Regions from separate parts of the Lysobacter sp. OAE881 genome, predicted to be linked through region 3. Evidence: riboswitches for the same ligand, from Rfam matches in the RefSeq annotation. Region 3 holds a riboswitch; each other region holds the start of a gene.
What was found. A riboswitch is a leader RNA that binds a small molecule or an ion and turns the genes downstream of it on or off. The one in region 3 is predicted to bind cobalamin.
Positions count from the first base shown of each region.

Region 1: linked by a shared signal. The riboswitch ahead of btuB (TonB-dependent vitamin B12 receptor) and the one ahead of btuB (TonB-dependent vitamin B12 receptor) in region 3 are both predicted to bind cobalamin.
Region 2: linked by a shared signal. The riboswitch ahead of ABIE51_RS17065 (ribonucleoside-diphosphate reductase subunit alpha) and the one ahead of btuB (TonB-dependent vitamin B12 receptor) in region 3 are both predicted to bind cobalamin.

Region 1 covers NZ_JBEPOG010000001.1:3,927,050-3,930,321, reverse strand. The annotation lists gene btuB (TonB-dependent vitamin B12 receptor) at 1-1,459, opposite strand, end outside; cobalamin riboswitch at 1,621-1,820, opposite strand; gene ABIE51_RS18000 (TfoX/Sxy family protein) at 2,076-2,468, opposite strand; gene msrC (free L-methionine (R)-S-oxide reductase MsrC) at 2,465-2,950, opposite strand; gene bioD (dethiobiotin synthase) at 3,047-3,272, shown strand, end outside.
Region 2 covers NZ_JBEPOG010000001.1:3,715,860-3,719,131, forward strand. The annotation lists gene ABIE51_RS17060 (phosphoglycerate kinase) at 1-875, opposite strand, end outside; cobalamin riboswitch at 1,060-1,270, shown strand; partial or broken gene ABIE51_RS17065 (ribonucleoside-diphosphate reductase subunit alpha) at 1,543-3,272, shown strand, end outside.
Region 3 covers NZ_JBEPOG010000001.1:1,068,242-1,071,513, reverse strand. The annotation lists gene btuB (TonB-dependent vitamin B12 receptor) at 1-1,222, opposite strand, end outside; cobalamin riboswitch at 1,247-1,467, opposite strand; gene clpB (ATP-dependent chaperone ClpB) at 1,572-3,272, opposite strand, start outside.

The sequences.
Region 1 (3,272 bases), 2.9 Mb from region 3:
CGCGCTCGACGTTGTTCGGCAGGCCGATCGCCGCGTCGAAGGCGATCAGGTCGTCCACGTCGGTGTCGAAGGTATCCAGGCGTACGTTGAACGTCTCGCCGCGCCACGCGACGCCCAGTTCCCACGTCTCCGAATCTTCCGGACGCAGGTTCGCGTTGCCGAAGAACGGGTAGTACAGCTCGTTGAACGTCGGCGCCTTGAACGCGCTGCCGTAGCCGGCGGTGACGCGCCAGTTCTGCGCGAACTCGATGCCCCACGCGGCGCTGCCGGTGGTGTGGCCGCCGAACTGCTCGTTGTCGTCGCGACGCACGGATGCCTCCAGCGACTGCGCACCTATGCGGCCCTGGTACTGCACGAACGCCGCCTTGTTGTCGCGCGACAGCTCGTCGTACTCGGTCGTGCTGCTCACGCTGTCGTCGAGCCAGTCCAGGCCCACGCTCAGCAGGTGCTTCTCGGCGAGGCCGAAATCGCCCTGCAGCGTCGCGCTGTCGCGGTAGGTGCTGAAGTAGTCGAGGTAGGTGTCGCCGAGGTAGTTGTCCGACGCATCGGTGTTGCGGCCGGCGGTGAGGTGCAGGTCGACGCGGTCGTTCGGGTGCCAGCGCAGCTTGCCGCCGACGACCTGCTGCACGGTCTTCGCGCGATCGGTGAAGTCGCCGTCGAATTCGTTGTCGCCTTCGTTGCGCAGGCCGTGGCCTTCCAGGCTCCACTGCTCGTTGAACTCGATGCCGCCGCGGACCGACAGCGCGTCGCGCGTGTAGCCGTCGCGGTCGGGCTGCGAATCCGGCGCGATGAAGCAGCCGGCGCCGTCGAAGGTCACCGGGTCGAAATAGCCGCGGCACGCGTTGATGCCCTGCGTGTGGCTGTGCGAGTAGTCCGCACCAAACCACGTGCGGCCGCTGCGGCCGCCGAAGCCGGTGGCGAATTCGTTGAGGCCGTTGGAACCGCCACCGACCGTGACGCGCGGCGCGAAGCCTTCGCGGTCGCGGCGCGTGAACACCTGGATCACGCCGCCGATGGCGTCGGCGCCGTAGAGGCTCGAACGCGGACCACGCACGATCTCGACGCGATCGATCAGGTCGACCGGGAGATCCTGGAGCGACGCGAGGCCCGACGTCGCCGAGCCGATGCGGATTCCGTCGACGAGCACGAGCACGTGGTCGGACTCGGCGCCGCGCAGGAACAGCGTGGTGAGCTTGCCCGCGCCGCCCTGGTTCGACAGCGAGATGCCGGCGCGACCGCGCAGCAGGTCGGGCAGCGAGCGCGCCTGGCTGCGGCGGATCTGCTCGGCGTCGATCACCTCGACCGGTGCGAGCGCATCGTTGACGGTGACCGCGGTGCGGTTGGCGGTGACGACGACTTCGTCCAGGTCCGTCGCCTGCGGCGCGGCGTGCGCGAGCAGGGGCAGGGCGGACGCGCAGGCCAGGGCGAGCGCTTGGACGTGGAGGCTGCGGAAGGACATCGGGGTTCTCCGGCGCGTGTTCGCGCCAACGGCAAGGGGAACGGTTGCCGGGAGAATCGAGGCTGCGGACAAGGGCGCGGACGCACCGACGTCGCCGCCGCGACGCCCTCCGCATCGCAACCAGGGGTGGTCCGGCCTGTCGCCAGGCGGTCCGTGCGGAGAGGCCGGTCTCCGGACTCGCGAGGCAGGACAGGGTCCTCGGGCTGCGGCGCCTTCCCGTGCGTGCGCACAGTGGCCAGTGCCGAACCCGGATCCGGATGGATCCGCCTTCGCTTACCGTTGCGGGGGCAGTGCCGGAATGGCCGCGTGGGCGTCACCGGCTTCCCGTTTCAACCCGTGGGCAGACGCCGCCGGGTCACCTCGAAGCGGGGCGAAGTCTACGGCATTTTCTCAGCGAAGCCAGTTGAAAGCCCCTCTCCCGTTTGCGGGAGAGGGGTTGGGGTGAGGGCAGGAGGCGTGGGCAACTATCTGGAAAGCATCGGCATCGATCGATGTCGACGCAGCCATCCGTGGCGAAAGGAGACCGGCTTGCGGTACGCCCGGCCCGGCCATCCTGGCCGGTCGTTCGCCCTTCGCCTTCGGGCACCTTCTCCCGCTTGCGGGAGAAGGGAAAAGCTCAGTCCCGATCCGCCGGCTCGTCGAACAGCGTGGGCATCGCGATGCTTTCTTCCTCGCGCGCCATCTGGGTCGTGGTAACCGGCGCGGCGGCCGGCTTGTAGCGCGGCGGCGGCAGCAACGCGGTGGCCGCGTCGGCGGCGAGGATCAACTCGCTGCGGCGTTCGTCGGAGATTTCCTGCCAGTGGCAGTCCTGCAGCGCGCCTTCGATGGCGTAGAGCAGGTTGAGCGTCGGCTTGAAGCCTGCACGCTTGACGCGCATGAAGGCTTCCACCGTGCCGGCGGCCGCGAGGTCCTCGCGCGTGCGCAGGCCGACCTGGCGCAGCCAGGCGGCGGACTTGGGGCCGATGTTGCGCAGCTTGTCGGCCTGCTTCGGGTCGGGCTTGTCGGTCATTCCAGTGACTCCACGAAAGCCCGCGCGATTGCCTCCAGGCCGTGCTGGTCTTCAACGTCGAAACGATCCTGAACCGGACTGTCGAGGTCGAAAACGCCGATCAGCGCGCCCGTCGACGACACCAGCGGGACGACGAGCTCGGAGTTGGAGGCCGAGTCGCAGGCGATATGGCCCGGGAACGCATGCACGTCGGCGATGCGCTGCGTCTGGCGGGTCGAGGCCGCGGCACCGCACACGCCCTTGTCGAGCGGGATGCGCACGCAGGCCGGCAGGCCCTGGAACGGGCCGACGACCAGTTCGGTGCCGTCGAAGAAATAGAATCCGGCCCAGTTGAGCTGCGGCAGCGCGTTGTACACCAGCGCCGACAGGTTGGCGGCATTGGCGATGCGATCGCGCTCGCCGTGCATCAGCGCCCGGGCCTGCGCAAGCAGCTGTTCGTATTGTTCCGGCTTGCTGCCGCTTAGACTTGCGCTGGTGAACATGAGTGCCTCGAACCTGCCGTCGCATAGTGCCTGGGATGCCAGTGTAGATGGGGCCGGACCGCATCGCCGCAACCGGCTCGGCGGGCAGGTGCGGCGATGACGCGCGGCTGGTTCGTCACCGGCACCGACACGGGCATCGGCAAATCGCTGGCCAGTGCGACGCTGCTGCACACGCTGCGCGCGGGCGGGCAGCGTGCGGTGGGCATGAAGCCACTGGCGAGCGGTTGCGAATCCACGCCCGACGGGTGGCGCAACGAGGACGCCCTCGCGCTGCAGGCGGCGAGCGATCCGCGACCGGCCTACGACGACGTCAATCCGTTCG
Region 2 (3,272 bases), 2.6 Mb from region 3:
CCGATGTCGAGGATCATGTCGTCCGCGCCCACGGCATCGACGGCCTTCACCGTCGCCGGCGCATCGGCGGCGAACGCCGGCGCGACGACGACGTCGACCGGCACCGGGATGTCCGCGCCGCGCGCCTTCGCATCGGCCATGATCTTCTTCGCCGTGTCGATGAGGTCCATTTCGACCAGGGACTTGCCGACGCCGTGGCCCATCGCGGCGATGAACGTGTTGGCGATGCCACCACCGACGATCAGCTGGTCGACCTTCGAGACCAGCGACGACAGCAGTTCGAGCTTGGTCGACACCTTCGAGCCGGCGACGATCGCCAGCAGCGGGCGCGCCGGGTTGTCGAGCGCCTTGGCGAGCGCGTCGAGTTCGGCCATCAGCAGCGGGCCGCCGGCGGCGACCTTCGCGTGGCGGATCGCGCCGTGCGTGGACGCCTGTGCGCGATGCGCGGTGCCGAACGCGTCCATGACGTACACGTCGCACAGCGCGGCGTACTTCTTCGACAGCGCCTCGTCGTCCTTGCCCTCGCCGACGTTCATGCGGCAGTTCTCCAGCAGCACGAGCTGGCCCGGCTTCACGTCGACGCCGTCGACCCAGTCCTTCACCAGCGGCACGTCAATGCCGAGCAGTTCCGACAGGCGCTTCGCGACCGGCGCCAGCGAGTCCTCCTGCGTCCACGTGCCTTCCTTCGGACGGCCCAGGTGCGAGGTGACCATCACCGCGGCGCCCTTTTCCAGCGCCAGCTTCATCGTCGGCAACGCGGCGGTGATGCGCTGTTCGGAGGTGATGCGCCCGCCGTCGATCGGCACGTTCAGGTCTTCGCGGATGAGCACGCGCTTGCCGTGGAGGTCGAGGTCGGACATGCGGACGATGGACATGGAAGCTTCCTCTGCGGCCCTTCAATGGAAGGGCGGATGGGGGTGAGACGACGGCGCGGCGCAGCGTGCGGGCGCGGCGCGAGGGCGTGCATTGTCCCCTGCCGCATCCGCATGGGCAAATCTCGCGCATGTTCGATTCTGCTGTTATCCACAAGATTTTGCGTTGACGGATCCACTCACCCCCACTATGTTGTGGCCCGTCGGTGCCGGCCTTCGCAGGTCGGCTTAAAACGGGAAGCTGGTGGGAATCCAGCACTGCCCCGCAGCGGTATGGGAAACGAAGGTGGCCATGGCACTGGGCGAGATGCCCGGGAAGCGGCTACCGGTAGGCGATGCGACCTTCGTGTTCGCGTCATGTCCCGAGTCCGAAGACCTGCCGACAACCGCGCGTTGCACACCGCGCGGTGACCGGCCACGGAGTCTTCGGAGGGAAGACGGTCGGTGTCGCTGCACGCGACGGTTCGCGCCGTCGCCGCCCCGAATCTCGGGCTGCGCGACACCCCGCATTCACGCTTCGACTCCCGCGCCCGCGTCGTCCTTCGAGGGAGAGGACGGCCAGACGTGCGCCCACGCACCGGAGTCGCCGATGACCACCACCACGCAAGCCCCCGTCGCCACGCCTGCCCGCGAGAGCGCCGCGCGCACGCCCGAGACCCGCGCATCCGACATGGACCCCGGTTTCGCGCTGACGCCGCCCGCCGCCAACCTCACCATGACGGTGACCAAGCGCAGTGGCCGTCGCGAACCGGTCGACCTCAACAAGATCGTCCGCGCCGTGACGCGTGCGTGCGAAGGCCTGTTCTCCGTCGATCCGATGCGCGTGGCCACGCGCACGATTTCCGGCCTGTACGACGGCGCGACCACGCGCGAACTGGACGAACTGTCGATCCGCACCGCCGCGCTGCTCACGGCCGAAGAGCCCGAGTACGGTCGCCTGGCCGCGCGCCTGCTCGCGGGCGTGATCGAGAAGGAAGTGGCCGGCATCGAGATCCATGCGTTCTCGCAATCGGTCCAGCGCGGACACGAACTGGGGCTGATCAACGATCGCCTGCTCTCGTTCGTGCAGGCGCACGCGCGCAAGCTCAACGACGCGATCGACAACGCGCACAACCAGCGCTTCGACTACTTCGGCCTGCGCACGCTCTACGACCGCTACCTGCTACGCCACCCGACCGCGCGCACGGTGATCGAAACGCCGCAGCAGTTCTTCCTGCGCATCGCCTGCGCGCTGAGCGAGGACGTGGGCGAAGCGCTCGCGCTGTACAAGCGCATGGCGCAGCTGGACTACATCCCGTCCTCGCCCACGCTGTTCAACTCCGGCACCACGCACGAGCAGCTCTCCAGCTGCTTCCTGCTCGATTCGCCGGACGATTCGCTCGAAGGCATCTACAAGCGCTACATGGACGTGGCGAAGCTGTCGAAGTTCAGCGGCGGCATCGGCCTGTCGTACACGCGCATCCGCTCGCGCGGCTCGCTGATCCGTTCCACGAACGGTTTGTCGAACGGCATCGTGCCGTGGCTGAAGACGCTGGACGCGTCCGTCGCCGCGGTGAACCAGGGCGGCAAGCGCAAGGGCGCGGCGTGCGTGTACCTGGAGCCTTGGCATGCGGACGTCGAGGAGTTCCTCGAACTGCGCGACAACACCGGCGACGAGGCGCGCCGCACGCACAACCTCAATCTCGCGAACTGGATCCCCGACGAATTCATGCGCCGCGTCGAAGCCGACGGCGAATGGTCGCTGTTCGATCCGGCGAAGGTGCCGCAGCTGACCGACCTGTGGGGCGAGGCGTTCGATGCGCGCCTACCGCGCGGCGGAAGTCGCCGGACTGGCGACCAAGCAGGTGAAGGCGCGCGACCTCTACGCGCGGATGATGCGCACGCTCGCGCAGACCGGCAACGGCTGGATGAACTTCAAGGACAAGTCCAACCGCGCGTGCAACCAGACCGCTCGCGACGGCAACGTCGTGCACCTGTCGAACCTGTGCACGGAAATCCTGGAAGTCACGTCTCAGGACGAGACCGCGGTGTGCAACCTGGGGTCGATCAATCTCTCGCACCACGTCGAGGTGTTCGCCGACGGCCCGCTGCATGGCGATGCCGGACGCTTCGATTTCGACAAGCTCGCCGAGACCGTGCGCCTTGCGGTGCGCCAGCTCGACCGCGTCATCGACCTCAACTTCTATCCGATCGAAACGGCACGCCGCGCGAACCTGAAGTGGCGCCCGGTCGGCCTGGGCGTGATGGGCCTGCAGGACGTGTTCTTCAAGCTGCGCCTGCCGTTCGATTCCGACGCGGCGCGTGCGTTGTCGGCGCGCATCGCCGAAGCGATCTATTTCCACGCGCTGTCGGCGTCCAACGAACTGGCGATGGAGCGTGGCCGCCATCCCAGCTTCGAAG
Region 3 (3,272 bases):
GGCGCACGCTGGCCTGCAGCGACTGCGTGCCGAAGGCCTGCTGCCATTGGCCGAACACGCCGCGGTTGATCCGGCGATCGCGATCGTAGTCGGTGTTGCTGTCCACTTCATCGCCAAGCCAGTCGAAGCCGAGCGTGAGCAGCCCGGACGCAACGTCGACATCGGACTGCAACGAACCCAGTTCACGTCGCGTGTCGAACGTCGACGAATACACGCCGTCGAGGAAGTTCTCGCTCAGGTCCGCACTGGTGCCGACGCTCGCGGTGAACTTCGCGCGTTCGCTCGGCACGTAGCGGACGCGACCGCCGACGACCTGCTGCACCGTGTCGGCTTCGTTGTTGACGCTGCCGTCGTACTCGTTGTGGCCTTCCGCGCGGAAGGCGCGCAGGTCGGCGTCCCAGCGTTCGGAGAACCGCATGCCGCCCTGCAGCGTCAGCGAACTGTTGCGATAGCCGTCCTTGTCGGGATCGAAGTTGCGCGTGCCGCGATACGCGTTGATGCCGTCGGTGTTTTCATGCGCGGCATTGACGACGTACCAGCCGCCGCGTGCTTCATCCTGCGACGTTCCGCTCAGGCCGGCAGTGAATCGCTGCGTGTTTTCGCTGCCCACGGCCGCGCTGGCACTCGGCGTGAACGCGCCTTGCGGGCGACGGGTGAAGATCTGGATCACGCCGCCGATCGCTTCGGACCCATAGAGACTGGAGAAGGGCCCGCGGACGATCTCCACCCGTTCGATCTGTTCGACCGGAATGTCCTGCAGCGATGCGCCGCCGCTGGTGGCCGACCCGATCTTCACGCCATCGACGAGCACCAGCACGTGGTCGGATTCGGTACCGCGCAGGAACACCGACGTCGATTTGCCCGGGCCGCCGTTGTTGGCCATCGAAATGCCCGCGCGACCGGTCAGCAGGTCGGGCAGCGAGGCCGGCTGCAGGCGTTCGATCTCCTCGCGCGCGATGACGGTGACCGCGGCGAGGGCCTGGTCCTGCGTCTGCGCGGTGCGGGTGGCGGTGACGACGACCTGGTCCAGGTCGGTGGCGGCGTCGGCCCATGCGGGCGATGCGGAAAAAACACACGACAACAGCGAAACCGCCAGCGCGCGGCGGCGGAACAACCGGTGATGCGGATGCACGAGCACACTCCTTGACCGCGCCTGCCCGCGCGGGAACGTTGGAAAGGACAGGCGGAAGGACGGCGTGATGACGGCACACGGAGAGACCATGGCCGCATGACATTCGCCCACCGCATGTCACGTCGCACCAGGGCCGGTCTCCGGGCTCGCGAGCGAAGGCAGGAATTCCTGCGCTTCCGGTCCGCGCCTTCCCATGCGTGAGCACAGTGGCTGTGTGCGGAACCTTGTCTCGCCTACCGTTGCGGGGGCAGCTCCGGAATTGCCACGAAGGGCGCACCGGATTCCCGTTTCAACCACCGGACAAGCCGGCGGTCACCTTGGGCGCGGGCATGGTAACAGCATCGGGCCCTCCGGCAACCCGCGTGGCCGCCCGCAAAAAGAAAAGCCCCGCAGAGGCTGCGGGGCTTTCGTTGGCGGCGCTCGTCGATGCCGGCGCGTGTCAGTCCTTGCGGAATACCAGCTGCCCGCCCTGCGCTTCGACATGCACGGTGTCGCCGCTGGTGAACTCGCCGGCGAGGATCTTCGATGCGAGCGGATTCTCCAGTTGCTGCTGGATCGCCCGCTTCAACGGACGCGCGCCATACACCGGATCGAAGCCGACGTTGCCCAGCAGGTTGAGCGCATCGTCCGACAGCACCAGCTTCAGGCCGCGCTCGGCGAGGCGCTTTTCCAGTCCGTTGAGCTGGATGCGCGCGATCTGGCGGATCTGCTGCTTGTCCAGCGGATGGAAGACGACGATGTCGTCGAGGCGATTGATGAACTCCGGGCGGAAGTGCGACTGCACCACGCCCATCACCGCGCTCTTCATCTGCAGGTAGGCCTGCGGCGTGTCGTCGCCAGACATCTCCTGGATCATCTGGCTGCCGAGGTTGCTCGTCATCACGATGACCGTGTTGCGGAAATCCACGGTGCGACCCTGGCCGTCGGTAAGGCGGCCATCGTCCAGCACCTGCAGCAGGATGTTGAACACGTCCGGATGCGCCTTCTCGACTTCGTCGAGCAGGATCACGCTGTACGGACGACGACGCACCGCTTCGGTGAGGTAACCGCCCTCTTCATAGCCGACGTAGCCCGGGGGCGCGCCGACGAGGCGGCTCACCGAATGCTTCTCCATGAACTCGCTCATGTCGATGCGCACCATCGCATCGGAGGAGTCGAACAGGAATTCGGCCAGCGCCTTGCACAGTTCCGTCTTGCCCACGCCGGTCGGGCCGAGGAACAGGAACGAGCCCGACGGCCGGTTCGGATCCGACAACCCCGCGCGCGAACGACGCACCGCGTCGGACACGACCTTGATCGCCTCTTCCTGACCGACCACGCGCGTGTGCAGCTGCTCTTCCATGCGTAGCAGTTTCTCGCGCTCGCCTTCGAGCATCTTGCTGACCGGAATGCCGGTCCAGCGCGCGACGACCTCGGCGATTTCCTCCGCGGTCACTTTGTCCTGCAGCAGCGTGAAGCCCTTGGTTTCGGCTTCCTGCGCGGCACGCAGCTGCTTCTCGAGTTCGGGCAGCGTGCCGTACTGGATCTCGCTCATCTTCGCGAAGTCCTGCCGGCGCTGCGCCGCTTCGAGTTCGAGCTTGGCCTGCTCGATCTGTTCCTTGATCTTCGTGGCGCCCTGCAGCGTGGCCTTCTCGGCCTTCCACACTTCTTCCAGATCGTTGAACTCGCGCTCCAGGCGCGCGATCTCGTCTTCCAGGTCGGCCAGGCGCTGACGGGATTCGGCGTCCTTCTCCTTCTTCAGCGCCTCGCGCTGGATCTTGAGCTGGATGAGGCGACGTTCCTTGCGATCGAGCTCCTCCGGCTTGGAGTCGATCTCCATGCGGATGCGCGATGCCGCCTCGTCCATCAGGTCGATGGCCTTGTCGGGCAGCTGGCGATCGCTGATGTAGCGGTTGGAGAGCGTGGCCGCGGCGACGATCGCCGGATCGGTGATCTCCACGCCGTGGTGCACGGCGTACTTCTCCTTCAGGCCGCGCAGGATCGCGATGGTGTCTTCCACGCTCGGCTCGCCGACGAACACCTTCTGGAAGCGGCGTTCGAGTGCGGCGTCCTTCTCGATGTACTGGCGGTATTCGTCCAGCGTCGTGGCACCGATGCAGTGCAGCTCGCCACGCGCGAGCGCGGGCTTGAGCATGTTGCC